2 regions of the Rahnella sp. ChDrAdgB13 genome follow, and region 2 is predicted to be linked to the other one. Evidence: predicted binding sites of a transcription regulator. Region 2 holds the regulator's gene; the other holds the start of a gene.
The links. The regulator sigma-54, encoded in region 2, starts transcription at its own class of promoters, with help from an activator protein. The targets are predictions, from matches to a motif close to GTTGGCACANNTTTCGCTNT.

Region 1: the regulator sigma-54 is predicted to act here: its motif matches at 4,584-4,603, upstream of J8X26_RS08830 (gamma-glutamyltransferase family protein).

The regions. Positions count from the first base shown of each region.
Region 1 covers NZ_JAEMGT010000025.1:21,911-29,946, reverse strand. Annotated here, with positions in the region: gene puuE (allantoinase PuuE) at 1-206, shown strand, start outside; gene hpxZ (oxalurate catabolism protein HpxZ) at 879-1,262, opposite strand; gene J8X26_RS08840 (AtzE family amidohydrolase) at 1,314-2,717, opposite strand; gene hpxX (oxalurate catabolism protein HpxX) at 2,714-2,908, opposite strand; gene J8X26_RS08830 (gamma-glutamyltransferase family protein) at 2,924-4,510, opposite strand; gene J8X26_RS08825 (MurR/RpiR family transcriptional regulator) at 4,702-5,541, shown strand; gene J8X26_RS08820 (transporter substrate-binding domain-containing protein) at 5,800-6,591, shown strand; gene J8X26_RS08815 (amino acid ABC transporter permease) at 6,616-7,281, shown strand; gene J8X26_RS08810 (amino acid ABC transporter permease) at 7,284-7,934, shown strand; gene J8X26_RS08805 (amino acid ABC transporter ATP-binding protein) at 7,934-8,036, shown strand, end outside.
Region 2 covers NZ_JAEMGT010000035.1:53,387-61,422, reverse strand. Annotated here, with positions in the region: gene kdsC (3-deoxy-manno-octulosonate-8-phosphatase KdsC) at 1-558, shown strand, start outside; gene lptC (LPS export ABC transporter periplasmic protein LptC) at 555-1,124, shown strand; gene lptA (lipopolysaccharide ABC transporter substrate-binding protein LptA) at 1,102-1,659, shown strand; gene lptB (LPS export ABC transporter ATP-binding protein) at 1,666-2,391, shown strand; gene rpoN (RNA polymerase factor sigma-54) at 2,491-3,924, shown strand; gene hpf (ribosome hibernation promoting factor) at 3,948-4,235, shown strand; gene ptsN (PTS IIA-like nitrogen regulatory protein PtsN) at 4,345-4,815, shown strand; gene rapZ (RNase adapter RapZ) at 4,883-5,737, shown strand; gene npr (PTS phosphocarrier protein NPr) at 5,734-6,006, shown strand; gene J8X26_RS12280 (transcription antiterminator) at 6,032-7,951, opposite strand; gene J8X26_RS12275 (lactonase family protein) at 8,034-8,036, opposite strand, start outside.

The DNA.
Region 1 (8,036 bases), on a different contig from region 2:
TCAAAGATACGTTTGACGTGTTGTACGAAGAAGGCGAAACGTCACCCAAAATGATGTCGGTCGGGATGCATTGCCGGATCCTCGGTCGCCCCGGGAGATTTCGCGCTTTACAGCGGTTTCTCGATTACATCGGGTCACACGAGAAGGTATGGGTGTGTAAGCGGCAGGACATTGCCGACCATTGGGTTAAACATTTCGGTGTTTAATCTCGAAATTCAAATTCAAATTCAAATTCAAATTTAAAATCAAATTCAAAACCTTGGGCTCGCCGCCCAAACTGGCCCAGAGGACGCGTAAGCGCGCGCCCTCTGGACTCCCGCGCTTTTTCACTGCGCGCTGTCGCGGGCACGACGGACATGTTCTGTTGCTTTAGTGGGTGGCGAAAATCCAGGTGCTTCGCACTACCTTCTCTCGGTCTTCAAGCCATAGGTCTTGAAGCCGCTCCGTTCAGCTGAATTTTGAGCACGCCAATCCACTTTTCTAAAAGATGAAAAACAGTCTGCCGTTAATTTTAAGATGGTGCGGGCGATTCAGAAATCTTGCTGAACGGAGCGGCCTGAAGACCTGAGGCTTCAGGACCGAGAGAGGGAACCGCGTAGCGGCAAGATTTCCAGCCTGTCACTGCGGTTGCTGAAACATAGCCAGCGAGCGATAGCATGCAGTTAAAAGACGTGGGAGATCCAAGAGGGGCCCGTCCTGGCCCCTTTTGGGCGGTTTCGGCGCAGCGTGAAAAGTGATCGCTGTTATTGAGAAACCGAAAATGTCACCGTTCAGATTTCCCCTCGGTGGGAACCGAAAATTCCACAACTCATTTTTATCCCGGTTAAACCGAAAAAGGTTTCCTCAGCTTTCCAAAGCTGAACCGCCCAATGGTTCGGTCAAACCATCAGACTCACATGGGCGGCCACAATCTTCCATCCGCTCGCCATTTTCACCCATGTCTGCTGCTGACGCCCGATTTTGTCCGTGCCTTCACGGCGAAACTCCGTGCTGGCGACGGCCATGTCATCACCAAACGTGGTGATGGTCGTATTGACCAGTTCCCTGTCTAACCCTTGCGCCGATCGCGCTGAGCGAAATGCCCGGATGGCTTCGATGCCGTAAAGATTTTCTCCGGCACCAAAGCGTACGGTACGCGGGTCGTGCCAGAACAGTTCGTCGAGAACGGCGGTATCGTTGGTGATCAGCGCCTGTTCATAGCGATAAAAGGCCGCATTCATTTCGGCAAGGATCGCCGGGCGGTCGATATGTTCAGTTTTCATGATTTCGTCTCTTACTCTTTTGCTTCACCCTGGAAAACGGGATGCAGGTTGTTACGCGGGCATCACCGGAGAACTGCTGACTTTCACTATGCCCTGAAGTTCGAGCGCCCGTGCTGCACGCAGACACAGGTCTTCGCGCCACGGCGGCGCAATCAGTTGTAATCCTATTGGCAGGCCGGTCGATGTCGTGACCGGCACCGTCACTACCGGTAAACCGAGGAACGAAATTGGCTGCGTCAGCATACCCATATTGGCACGTGTCGGCAGATCCTGACCGTTAATTCTGATGGTGTCCTGACCAATCAGCGTTGCCGGGCATGGCGTGGCAGGGGCAATCAAAATGTCCCAGTGATCAAACAGGGGCAAGATTTGTTCCTGAAAATGCTGACGAAAACGCTGTGCCTGCACGTACCATGCCGCCGGGATCATCGCGCCGGCCAGTAAACGCTCGCGCGATAACGGTTCAAACTGTTGCGGGATACTGCGCAGTTTTGGCAAATACTGATTGCCGCCTTCAGAAGCACTGATGATAAATGCCGCTGAACGCGCCAGTTCGGCCTGCGGCATTTCAACTTCTTCCTGCGCTTCAAGAGCCTGAGCAATCTGGTGCACGGCAGCTTTAGCGTGGTCGTCGCACCAGGTAGCAAAATAGCCGCCCAGCACCGCAGTACGCAAACCCTGCTGGCCGCGTCCGAGCTGAGAAAAAGTGGCAGTCACGGGTTTATCTGCCTGGAAGTGATCTTGAGAGTCTGTGCCCTGAATCGCGTCATAGACCTGCGACAGATCCTCGCTGCACCTCGCCATCGGACCGATGTGATCAAGACTGGCGACAAACTGCTGGCTGCCGCGGCGGGAGATCCGTCCGAAGGTCGGTTTCAGGCCGAGAATACCGCTCAATGATGCAGGCACGCGAATGGATCCGTTGGTGTCGCTGCCGAGCGTGAAATGCACCAGACCGGCAGCGACGGCAGCGGCAGAACCGCCGGACGATCCTCCGGCGACGCGTGCCAGATCACGCGGGTTACGGGTGGCACCATAATGGCTGTTTTCGGTAGTGAAACCGTAGGCGTAAGCATCCATGTTCAGCATGCCGGAAAGCATCGCGCCCTGTGCGGCGAGGCGTGAAACGGTCCAGGCATCATGACGTGCGGCGGCGTTACTGCTGTTGAGGCTCGCGCCCGCCAGCGTAACTTCACCGGCGACGTCCAGCAGGTTTTTCACCGCATACGGAATGCCTGCCAGCGGTGCCAGTGCGGTTCCGCTGGCGCGGGTTTTATCCACTTTAGCGGCCTCACTCAGCATGCGTTCGCGGGTGATATGCGTATACGCGTTGATGACCGGATTGGCCTGTTCAACTGCGTCCAGCGTGGCGCTGGCAATTTCTGTGGCTGAGATTTCACCCTGCGTAATGGCCTGATGAAGCTGATTAATCGTGAAATTATCAAACGATTTCATGCTCTGTACACCCCGGCGATTTCCAGTCGCGAATCGAGCGGTAAATCCATCAGCGGTTGCGCCATTTGCGCGATACGGCTGAACTGCACCAGCAGTTCCTGACGGCGTACATCGTCGAGTTCCAGCGCCAGAACGGACTCCATCTGGCGGATGTAAGCGGCCCAGTCTGTGGCCGCAGGCGTATTTTTCATGATCAGTTCCTCAGTTTAAAAACCGGCCGCGCTGCCGTTGCTGCGCGGGTCGGAAGCGCCTTCAAACATGCCGTTGGTGTGGCGGACAATGGCTCCGGCATGGCCGACGGCTTCACTGAAATCCGGCAACAGTTCGACATCGTGACCGCGCTGTCTCAGTCCGGCCTGCGTTGGATAGGCGAAACGGCCTTCCAGTTTCAGGGAGTCTGAGCTTTCCCCCCATGTACGACCCAGCAGCCAGCGCGGCCCGCTGATCGCCTGCTGCAAGGATTGTCCCTGCACCACATGGCGGATAAACACCGCAGCCTGCGTTTGCGGCTGACCGTCGCCGCCCATCGAACCGTAAACCATGGTGCGCCCGTCGTATAAACGTGCGGCGGCAGGATTCAGGGTATGAAACGGTTGTTTACCCGGCGCCAGTGCCAGTAAATGGCTGGCATCGAGGCTGAATGAGGCGCCACGGTTTTGCCACAGCACGCCACTCTGGGGCAGAACGACGCCACTGCCGAACTCGTGATAGATGCTCTGAATAAACGATACCGCCAGCCCGCTGCTGTCCATTACGCCCATCCAGACGGTATCGCCCGGACCTTTACCTTTGCCCCAGCCGGCGGCGCTGTGCGGTTTGATGCGGGTGGCGAGGGCGTCGAGATACTGCGGATCCAGCAAGCTTTGCGCGTCCTGCGTCATCATGCGCGGATCGGTGATATAGCGGTCGCGCAGGCCGAACGCCAGCTTGGTGGCTTCGACAATGCTGTGTATCGTCGCGCTTTCATCCATGGTTTCGAGCGGCAGACGGTCAGTCAGACCGAGGATCGCGAGTGAAACTAACCCCTGCGTCGGCGGTGTCAGGTTGTATATTTCGCCTTTGCTGTGTTTGAGACGCAGCGGCACGCAGCGCCGGGGCTTGTAAGCGGCCAGATCGGCACGGGTGACCGGCATGCCGAGCCTTTCCATGTCGGCGGCCATATTGTCGGCCAGTTCACCGCGATAGAAACTGTTCAGCCCGTCTTCGCACAGCATGGATAACGTCTGTGCCAGCTGCGGCTGGGTGAAGCGGTTACCGGCGCGCGGCACTTCGCCGTTCGGCAGAAAAACGTCGGCAAACGCGGGGAAGTCTTTCAGCTCATGTTGCTTGGCACGGGTGGCAGCTTCCTGAGAAGCCGTTACCGGAATGCCATCAGCGGCGTAACGGATGGCATCGCGCAGCAGGCGTGAAAGGGGTTTTTGATCGCCGCCAAATTCAGCCGACACATTCAGCGCTTCCTGCCAGCCACCGACCGTGCCTGCGACCGTCAGTGCCGCTTTCGGCCCACGGTGCGGAATATGCGATTCCCCGGTGTAGAAATCGAGAGAGGCCAGCGAGCCGGCGGCACCGCTGGCGTCTATCGCCACCGGATTGCCCTGCGGCGGCACAATCAGCCAGAAGCCGTCGCCGCCCAGTCCGTTCATGTGCGGATAGACCACCGCAATTGTTGCGGCTGCGGCCACCATCGCCTCGATGGCATTACCGCCTTCCCTCAGTACCGCAAGCGCACTCTGGCTTGCCAGATGATGAGGTGTGACCGCCATGCCCAGCGGCGCGCTGTTACTGTTAATCATGCGATGTCCTTTTTTGAGACGCTTTTTTTATGCTGCCCGCGCTTGCAGGGTTGTCGGCGCGTAGGGATAGAATTAAGCAAGAGGTGTTCCACATCGGCAGAGTCTTGCGTTTTTCACGCTAATTTCTGTTGCACTGGCAAGCATAGTGCATGGTATGTTCCGATGAAACATTGGTTACAAAAGGGCCAGAGATGAAACAGATTGATGAGCGTCTGCGTGACCATTACGCAGAACTGACACCGCAGGAACAGCGGGTGGCCGACTTTATTTTTGCCAGCATCGACGACCTGATGAGTTACAACAGCGCAGAGCTGGCGCGGCTCAGCGGCGTGTCGAAAGCCACGGTCAGCCGCCTGTTCAAACGTCTCGGTTACCCGAGCTATCGTGATATGCGCGATGAAATGCGCACCCTGCGCCAGAGCGGAATGCCGCTGACTGACAGCCGTGACGCGGTGCAAGGTAACACCTTGTTATCACGGCACTATAAGCAGGAAATGGCGAATCTTACGCAGTGGATTAACCAGATTGATAGCGCTCAGTTTGGTGCGCTGATTTCAGCGCTGAGTCAGGCGCGACAGGTGCGCCTGCTGGGCTTTCGCAACAGTTATCCGGTGGCATTGCATCTGCGCCAGCAACTGATTCAGGTGCGGGCAGGTGTAATGATGATGCCGCAACCGGGGCAGACGCTGGCGGAAGAACTGGTGGATCTCACCGCGCAGGACGTGGTGATTTTCGTGGCCTTCCGCCGCAGGCCGCGCATGGCGAAGGAAATACTGACGCAGTTACAGTCAGCTGGCATACCGGTGCTGCTGATTTGCGAGCCTCAGGCGCAGACGCTGACCCCGCTCGCCACCTGGCATCTGGCCGCGCCGCTCGACAGCGTTTCGGCGTTTGACAGCTATTCTTCCGCCATGAGTCTGGCGAATTTACTCAGCAATGCGCTGCTGCACGATATGCTGGCTTCAGGCCGTCAGCGTATTCATCAGATAAGCGATATGTATAACGCGCTGGATGAGCTGGAGCAGCGCTGATTCCCGTTTGCAGAACAAACTGAGCGCTTTTCTGGTGCTTTCGCACAATTTTAGTGCATCCGTTTTTTCATCGACTCCCGTTTTTTGCCCTGATTCAGGGCAAAAAAACCGCTTCTGATCCCGCCCGCATTTTTATAATCCCTTGTCATACCGTGACTTTGCGCACATTTTTTTTGCGGCGTTGCTTTTGGCACATTCGTTGCAAAGTTTTAAATATAAGAATCTATCGTTCCAAAAACTTTTCACCGGAGATAATCTATGAACATGAATAAACGGCTCTTGGCTTGGGCAGGTGCGGCAATGCTGGTGCTTCAGGCATCCGGCGTGATGGCCGATCAGTTGCAGGATATTCAGAAGCGCGGCGTGCTGCGCGTGGCCGTACCGCAGGATTTCCCGCCGTTTGGTTCGGTGAGCAAGGATTTGCAGCCGGAAGGTTATGACATCGACATGGCGCAGTATCTGGCCGATAAGATGAAACTTAAGTTGCAACTTGTTCCGGTCACCAGCGCCAACCGCGTGCCTTATCTGCAAACAGATAAAGTCGATCTGGTCATTTCCAGCCTCGGCAAAAATGCTGAGCGCGAAAAAGTGATCGACTTCAGCAACGCTTACGCACCGTTTTTCCTCGGCGTGTTTGGCGCGCAGGGTGACAAACTGGCGGATCTGAAAGAACTGTCCGGTAAAACCATCGGCGTGACCCGCGGGGCGGTGGAAGATCTGGCGCTGACCGATGTGGCACCAAAAGACGCCAAAATACAGCGTTACGAAGACAACAACACTACGCTGTCGGCATACCTGTCCGGTCAGGTGGAATACATCGCGACGGGTAATCTGGTGGTGGCAGCGGTGGCCCGTATGAATCCGGCCAAAGCCCCGGTATCGAAAGTCATGCTGAAAGATTCGCCGTGCTACGTCGGACTGCGTAAAGACGAACCGGCGCTGAAAGACAAAGTGAATGAACTGATCGCCGAAGGCATTAAAGATAAGACGCTGAACACGCTGTCTGAAAAATGGATGAAGGCACCGCTGCCGGCCTCCATCGGCGCGTGATCAGGGCTTTGACGGAGTATTTTCATGACCTATCAGCTTAACTTTAGCGCGCTGTGGCCTTACATGCCGGAACTGCTGGCCGGATTATGGACCACCATTGAGCTGACGGTACTGGCGACGGCTGGCGGTGTGGCAATAGGGATTTGCGGCGCGGCCATCCGCTGCGGCAACCATAAAATTCTGCGGACTGTCTGGGGCATGTATGTCGAAGCCATCCGTAATACGCCGTTTGTTGTGCAGTTATTTTTCATCGTCTTTGGCCTGCCTGCCATCGGCCTGAAGATGACCGCCGGTGAAGCGGCGTTGCTGGCGATGCTGATTAACCTCGGGGCTTACAGCACCGAAATTATCCGCGCCGGTATTCAGGTGACGCCGAAAGGCCAGTGGGAAGCCGGACGCGTGCTGGGATTAACCCGCAGCCAGACATTCCTGCGCATCGTGCTGCCACCGTCGCTGAAACGTATTTATCCGTCGCTGGTCAGCCAGTGCATTATCGTGATGCTCGGATCTTCCGTGGTATCGCAGGTGTCCTATGAAGAACTGACGTTTGCGGCGAACTTAATTCAGTCGCGCACTTTCCTCAGTTTTGAAGTGTATCTGGTCACCACGTTATTTTATTTGTTGTTATCGGTTGCGATGCGTCAGCTGTTGCTGCTGGCCGGACGCCGGGTCTTTGGGAGTGAAAACTGATGATGACTTTCACCGACTGGGACATTGTGCGCAATCTCCTGCTGGCGGCCCGCTGGACCTTGCTGCTGTCGCTGACCGCATTTATTGGCGGTACGCTGGTGACCTTGCCGCTGCTGTTGCTGCGCCTGGCTAAACGCCGCTGGCCGACGCGTTTTGTGCGTCTTTATTCCGAATTGTTTCAGGGTACGCCGCTGCTGATGCAGCTGTTCCTAGCGTTTTTCGGGCTTGGCCTGTTTGGTATCAATGTTAGCCCGTGGACGGCCGCCGCGCTGGCGCTCACGCTCTACACCAGTGCCTATCTGGTGGATATCTGGAGTGGCAGTATTGCCGCGTTACCGAAGGGCCAGTGGGAAGCGTCGCGCTGTCTGGGGCTGAATTTCGGCCAAACGTTATGGCGTGTTATCACCCCGCAGGCGCTGCGGATTGCCATCGCGCCAACCGTCGGGTTTTCCGTGCAGGTGGTGAAAGGCACCGCGCTGGCCTCAATTATCGGTTTTGTCGAGCTGACCAAAGCCGGAACCATGCTCAACAACGTGACGTATGAGCCGTTCAAAGTGTTCGGATTAGTGGCGCTGGGCTACTTCCTGATGTGCTATCCGCTGTCGCGTTACAGCCAGCATTTAGAAAAATCATTGCGTGGAGAGAAACAGTAATGCCACTGATCACCATCAATCAGGTTCAGAAGTTTTACGGTCAGAACCACGTGCTGAAAGGCGTGGATCTGGATATCGACAGCGGCGAAGTGATTTCGATTA
Region 2 (8,036 bases):
AGCGCAGCCCTGGTGGAGACCTGCTACGGTCCGGTCAGCGCCCACGTGCTGGAACGCGCCAAAGCCGTTCGCCTGCTGATTTGCGATGTGGACGGCGTCATGTCCGACGGCCTGATCTACATGGGAAATCAGGGCGAAGAGCTAAAAAGTTTTAACGTTCGCGACGGTTACGGTATCCGTTGCCTGCTGACATCTGACATTGAGGTCGCGATTATTACAGGCCGCAATGCAAAATTACTGGAAGATCGCGCTAAAACCCTCGGTATCCGCCACTTGTATCAGGGGCAATCGGATAAGCTTTTGGCCTTCCGCGAACTGTTAGATACACTGTCCCTGCGGGCCGAAGAAGTGGCTTATATCGGGGATGATCTGATTGACTGGCCGGTCATGGCCGAAGTCGGTCTTTCCGTGGCGGTTCAGGATGCACATCCGATCCTGTTGCCGAAGGCCGATTACGTTACCCGCATCGCTGGCGGGCGTGGCGCCGTACGCGAATTGTGTGATTTGATTCTGCTGGCGCAGGGTAAGCTGGAGGACGCCAAAGGGCTGTCGATATGAGTAAAACAAAACTTTGGATTATCCTTGTTCTGACGGCCATCGTTCTGGTTCTGGTGGGCTGGTCATTGTCTGATAGCAGCGATGACGCACCGCAGGCCGTTAACGATCAGGATCCCACTTACCAGACATCCCACACGGTCACGATGGTCTATGACCCAACGGGTAGCCTGACCTATAAACTGGTTTCGGACCAGGTAAAATACTACGCCGCCGATCAGGTGACATGGTTTACCAACCCGGTCGCGACCATGTTTGACAAGAATAAAACACCAACCTGGGTGCTGCGTTCTGATAAAGCCAAGTTGACTCAGGATAAGATGCTTTATCTTTACGGGCATGTGCAGGCTGATAGCCTGACGCCTGAGACATCACAGCTTCAAAGAATCAAAACGGATAATGCCCGGGTTAACCTGACGACACAGGACGTTGCCTCAGACGATGAAGTAACGCTTTATGGCACAGGTTTTACATCTAACGGCATGAAAATGCGCGGTAATCTGCGTGATAAGACAGCACAGCTGATCGAAAAGGTAACGACCTCTTATGAAATTCAAAGCAAAAAATAAAATCCGTGATCTCCTGATCGTCAGCTCGTTGTTAGCCGTGAGCATTCCGGCGTTCGCCTTAAAAGATGACACAACGAAACCGATCACCATTGATTCCGCCAATCAGGCGCTGGATGTGAACACCAACACGGCCACCTTCACCGGTAACGTCGTAGTCAATCAAGGCACTATTCAGGTGAAAGCCGATAAAGTTGTCGTGATCCGTCCTCAGGGCGTATCCGGCAAAGAAGTGGTGGAAGGTTACGGCAATCCGGTGACGTTTTACCAGATGCAGGACAACGGCAAGCCGGTAAAAGGCCATGCGCAGAAAGTCCGCTATGAAGTGGAAAACGATCTCGTGACCCTGACCGGTAACGCATACCTCGAACAGCTCGACAGCAACGTGAAAGGCGACCGTATTACCTATCTGGTGCAGAAACAGCAAATGGAAGCCTTCAGTGATAAAGGCAACCGCGTGACGACCGTTCTGGTTCCTTCGCAGCTGCAACAAAAAACGCCTGCCGCGGGCGGCCAGCCGACCCAAAAGAGTAACTGATATTTTATGGCAAAATTAATCGCAGAGAATCTGGCAAAAGCCTACAAAGGCCGCAAGGTTGTAGAAGATGTCAGCCTGATGGTGAACTCCGGCGAAATCGTCGGATTGCTGGGGCCAAACGGTGCGGGTAAAACCACCACCTTCTACATGGTCGTCGGGATTGTGCAACGTGATGCGGGCCGTATCATCGTTGACGATGAAGACATCAGCCTTTTGCCATTGCATACCCGCGCCCGTCGCGGCATTGGCTATCTTCCGCAGGAAGCCTCCATCTTCCGTCGTCTCAGCGTGTTTGATAACCTGATGGCCGTACTGCAGATCCGCGATGATCTGAACAAAGAACAGCGTAACGATCGCGCTAATGAACTGATGGAAGAGTTCCATATTTCTCATTTGCGCGATAACCTCGGTCAGTCCTTGTCCGGTGGTGAACGTCGCCGTGTTGAGATTGCCCGCGCACTGGCAGCGAATCCCAAGTTTATCCTGCTGGATGAACCTTTCGCCGGCGTTGACCCGATTTCCGTCATCGACATCAAAAAAATCATTGAGCATTTGCGTGACAGCGGCCTCGGCGTACTGATCACTGACCACAACGTTCGCGAAACGCTCGACGTTTGTGAGCGTGCCTATATCGTCAGTCAGGGGAAATTGATCGCCCACGGCACGCCAGCCGACATTCTTGCTGATGAACAGGTTAAACGCGTTTATCTTGGTGAAGAATTCCGTCTGTGATCTGTGCCGCCGGAACCGTGCCCGTTTCGACGTAAAGTCTGACGGGAGGTCTCTGACAGAAGTTACTCAGTTTGTAATCAACGGAAATAAAACCAAGATATGAAGCAAGGTTTGCAACTAAGACTCAGCCAACAACTGGCAATGACTCCTCAGTTACAACAGGCCATCCGCCTGTTGCAACTGTCCACGCTTGAGCTCCAACAGGAGATCCAACTCGCGCTGGAGAGCAACCCTCTGCTGGAACAAACCGACCTTCATGATGAAATCGATTCGGTAGAAGCCACCGACAACGAAGCGTTAGATACCCGCGAAGCGCTCGAGCAGAAAGACATGCCCGAAGAGTTGCCGCTGGACGCCACCTGGGACGAGATTTATACCGCGGGCACGCCTTCCGGCACCGGCAACGATTACAGCGACGACGAGCTGCCAATTTATCAGGGTGAAACCACGCAGACGCTTCAGGATTACCTGATGTGGCAGGTGGAACTGACGCCGTTTTCCGACACCGATGCCGCGATTGCCACGTCCATTGTCGACGCGGTAGACGATACCGGTTATCTGACCGTTTCCCTTGACGACATCCTCGAAAGTATCGGTGACGACAACGTCAGCATGGACGAAGTGGAAGCCGTTTTAAAACGTGTGCAGCGTTTTGATCCGGTTGGTGTGGCGGCGCGTGACCTGCGTGATTGCCTGCTGATCCAGCTTTCACAGTACGCCACAGATACGCCTTTCATCACCGAAGCGCGCCTGATTATCAGCGAACATCTGGATTTGCTGGCGAACCATGATTTCCGCGCACTTATGCGTTCAACCCGGCTAAAAGAAGATACACTGAAAGGAGCGATGCTTCTGATTCAGTCTCTTGATCCGCGTCCGGGACAATCGATCAACACCGGTGAATCCGAGTACGTGATCCCCGATGTGCTGGTGCGAAAAGTGTCAGGTGTCTGGACGGTAGAACTGAATTCCGACAGCATTCCGCGTCTTAAGATTAACCAGCAGTACGCCGCGATGGGCAATTCCGCGCGCAGCGACAGCGACGGGCAATTTATCCGCAGCAACCTGCAGGAAGCCAAGTGGTTAATCAAAAGCCTGGAAAGCCGTAATGACACGCTGTTGAAAGTCACGCGCTGTATCGTTGAGCAGCAGCAGGCGTTCTTTGAACTGGGTGAAGAATTTATGAAGCCTATGGTGCTGGCCGATATCGCCAGCGCCGTAGAAATGCACGAATCGACGATTTCACGCGTGACGACGCAGAAGTTTCTGCACAGCCCGCGTGGAATTTTCGAACTGAAGTATTTCTTTTCCAGCCATGTCAGTACAGACAGCGGCGGCGAGGCATCGTCAACCGCGATCCGGGCGCTGGTGAAGAAATTAATCGCAGCGGAGAATCCTGTAAAACCGCTCAGTGACAGTAAGTTAGCCACCCTCCTTTCCGATCAGGGAATTATGGTGGCACGACGAACCGTCGCCAAATACCGAGAGTCTTTGTCCATCCCGCCCTCAAACCAACGTAAACAGTTAGTTTGACCTCAACAGAGAAGGAAGACATTATGCAGCTCAACATTACCGGACATCACATTGAGATCACGGATCCCCTGAGAGAATTCATCACGTCGAAGCTGGCTAAGCTTGAACAGTATTTCGACCGGATAAATCAGGTGTATGTGGTGTTGAGCGTTGAAAAGGTGCAGAAAGTAGCGGAAGCCACTTTGCATGTGAACGGAGGCGAGTTGCATGCCACCTCGGAGCATCAGGATATGTACGCGGCAATTGACGGCCTGGTTGATAAACTGGCTCGTCAGTTGAACAAGCACAAAGACAAACTGAAACAGCACTGACATTCATGTAGCCAACCCTGTGCTACAAACCTTCGGGCATCGGCTTGTGACCTTCGGGAAACGAGCCGATATAGCTTTAAGGGTGAAACAGCGCCAAAGTGAAGATGACATGATTAACGATACTGCAATGCAATTAACGTCGGTGCTTAATGCCGAATGCACCAAAAGCGGCGTTCATTGCGCCAGCAAAAAACGCGCACTGGAAATCATCAGTGAGCTGGCGGCCAAACAGCTAAATTTATCACCGCAGGTGATTTTTGACGCCATTTTGACCCGTGAACGCATGGGCAGCACCGGGATCGGTGCCGGGATCGCTATTCCGCACGGAAAGCTGGAAGAAGACACTTTACGTGCCGTCGGGGTGTTCATTCAGCTTGAACAGCCGATCGCTTTTGACGCTATCGATAATCAGCCTGTGGATTTGCTTTTTGCCTTGCTGGTTCCGGCAGATCAATGTAAAACCCATTTACATACCTTGTCTTTAGTCGCCAAAAAGCTGGCGGATAAAGGGGTGTGTCGTCGTCTGCGCGGAGCGCAAAGTGACGAAGAACTGTTCCAGATAATGACTGAAAACGAATAAATTACTGATTCCCGGTTGCGCGCCGGGAAAATGAATTCTGAACACTGAATGCCAGGGGAGTGACACCATGGTGCTGATGATTGTCAGCGGCCGTTCCGGTTCCGGGAAGTCGGTTGCCCTAAGGGCATTGGAAGACATGGGTTTTTACTGTGTGGATAACCTGCCGGTGGTGTTGTTGCCGCAGCTCGCCCAGACACTTGTTGAACGCAATACGTCTGCGGCCGTCAGCATTGACGTTCGCAACATGCCAGAAACACCGGAAGTTTATGAGCATGCGATGTCACAGCTGCCGGAAAGCTTCTCGCCACAGCTGCTGTTCCTCGACGCTGACCGTAATACCCTGATCCGCCGTTACAGCGACACCCGTCGTCTGCACCCGCTCTCCAGCAAAAACCTGTCCCTTGAAAGTGCAATCGATGAAGAAGCCGATTTGCTGGAGCCTTTGCGCTCTTCCGCGGATCTGATCATCGACACCTCCGAGATGTCCGTTCACGAACTGGCAGAAATGCTGCGTACGCGCCTGCTGGGCAAACGCGAACGTGAGCTGACCATGGTCTTCGAATCCTTTGGTTTCAAACACGGTATTCCGATTGATGCGGATTACGTTTTCGACGTGCGTTTCCTGCCTAACCCGCACTGGGATCCGAAACTGCGTCCGATGACCGGCCTCGACAAACCGGTCGCTGCGTTCCTCGACCGTCATACCGAAGTACATAATTTTATCTATCAGACGCGCAGCTATCTTGAACAATGGCTGCCCGCGCTGGAAACCAACAACCGCAGTTATCTGACCGTCGCCATTGGCTGTACCGGCGGTAAGCACCGTTCGGTGTATATCGCAGAACAGCTGGCTGACTATTTCCGTTCCCGCGGGAAGAACGTCCAGTCCCGCCATCGCACGCTGGAAAAACGCAAATCATGACGGTTAAACAAACGGTAGAAATCAAAAACCGGTTAGGGATGCACGCCCGTCCGGCGATGAAGTTATTTGAACTGGTACAGAGTTTTGAGTCAGAAGTGATGCTGCGCAACGGCACAGGCATCGAGGCGGAAGCCAGCAGCGTGATCGCACTGCTGATGCTGGACTCCCCGAAAGGCCAGAAAATCGAAATCGAAGCCACCGGCCCCGATGAAGAACAGGCTCTCAGCGCCGTCGTAAATCTGATTAATTCAGGTTTTGACGAAGACTGATGGTTAACGGACTGTTTAAGCCGTATTAAATGCGGCTTAAACAGTCGATAGCAATCGCCTTGAAGCTTTCAAAATTCTCACTGCTCAGCAAACGGCTCATCGAGCGTTCCCGCACAAACGTCACGAACAAATCGTAAATCGCCATTGCTTCCTCGTAATCCGCCTTGCTGATCGCCAGCAGGAAAATCACGTGCGCCGTTTCCCCTTCGCCCCAGGCAATGCCTTGCGGCGAAAGCAAAGTGATCACCACGGTTTTCTTTGCGAGCAATCCCAGCGAATGCGGCAGCGCAATGCCTTCGCCCAGCATGGTCGAGACAATCTCCTCGCGCTCCACCACCGAAGGATAAAACGCCTGATCGACAACCCCTTCTTCTTCAAGCTGCGAACAAACATGGCGAAAAAGCTCCGCCTGTGTCATCGGCTCATTGACGATCATGAAGTGCTTTTCGTCGAAGAATTTTTCCAGCATATACGGGCGCGTGCGGTCGACGAGTACCAGCTTGCCGAGCTGCTCCATCTGGTATTCGGTCGGGAACGGCGACAGCACCACCACCGGCTTATTCTTCTCGGTGATACGGGCGTTGGAGATAATAAAATCTTCGTCGATGTGCTCCAGCTGCTCGTAATCACGCAGCGAAACCACCTGCTTCATCACCAGTTGAGGATACTTACGGTTAATCTGCGCCTGGATCATACGGATGGTTGAATTGCCGGTGTCGCACACCAGCATCACCTGCGGATGGCGCTGGTAGCCAATGTTGTAATGCCGCTCCAGCCCGACGCCAATATGCAGCACCAGAAAGCCGATTTCATTCTCACTCAGCGTGTAAGGCGTGTATTTACCCCAGCTGGAAACGGCCGCCAGCGTGACGTCATACGCCATCGGATAATGCTGTTTGATATTGCTCAGCAGCGGATTGGGGATATTAATCTGGTATTTCACTCGCGTAATCATGGTTTTGATGTGCGTCAGCAGATCCGCTCGCAGCTGCTTATCACCCTGCAAATCATAGTTATAGTGCGAATTGATGTACGAAAGAATGTAATCGACCAGCGACTCATCGTCGTCGGCGTTAATGTCCGTCGGTAAAATCTGCTGGACGCGGCGCGCGGCAATATTCACCCGCAGATAAGCTTCCTCTGAGGCCGGAATTTCCTTACCAACCAGATTTTTCAGCTCCGCCGCCAGCCGCACAGAAACCTGCTTCACCGCCGGATCACCGTCTTCGGCATCAAAATCGGTCAGCGGATAACCGCCGGTAATGCGTTTGATCGCCACGGCGCAATAGAGGATCAGATACTGTTCGCCTTCATCCGTCAGCTGAATGGAAGACTGCGTCAGCAACTGATGCATAAAACGCGTCAGCGGCACCAGCGCTTCCGGCTCCAGACTTTCTGCTTTTAGCAGCGGATTCGCCTGCTCTTCGGCATCCAGCTGGAACAGCAAATCGGTCAGACAGGCGCGGATCGCCAGTTCAGCACCGAACAATTTCATGCCGTAGCGCGGCTTGGTTTCGATATTCAGGTGATAGCGCGCCAGATGCTCCCTCACCTCAGCCATATCATTTTGCAGGGTTCCCCGGCTGACAAACCATTCATCGGCCAGATCTTCCAGCTTTAATGAAAAAGCTGAGGTCAAAAAGCGGATCAGCAACGTCTTCACCCGTCCGGCGGCGGTGCGCGGCGTCGGGTTCGGTTTACGTTGTGTTGATTGCTGTAACGACGAAAACAGCGCCGCATCATCGATGCGCAACTGATATCCGCTGCCCCGGCTGTGGACAAACGTCGCACCAAAATCGGCGATGATTTCGTTCAGCGCAGTAATATCGGCACGCACCGTGCGCGTCGAAACAGACAGACGTTTTGCCAGTTCATCCTGAGGAAGGGTTTCGGTTTGCAGCGCATCAAATAACTGCGCCAGACGTTGATTGGGAAATCTCACCATTGTTCTTCCAGTTCGTTTCAACGAGGCTCCGTTCACGAACAAAACACGTCGTGAACGGAGTTTGTTTCTGTTGCGGCACCGCTTA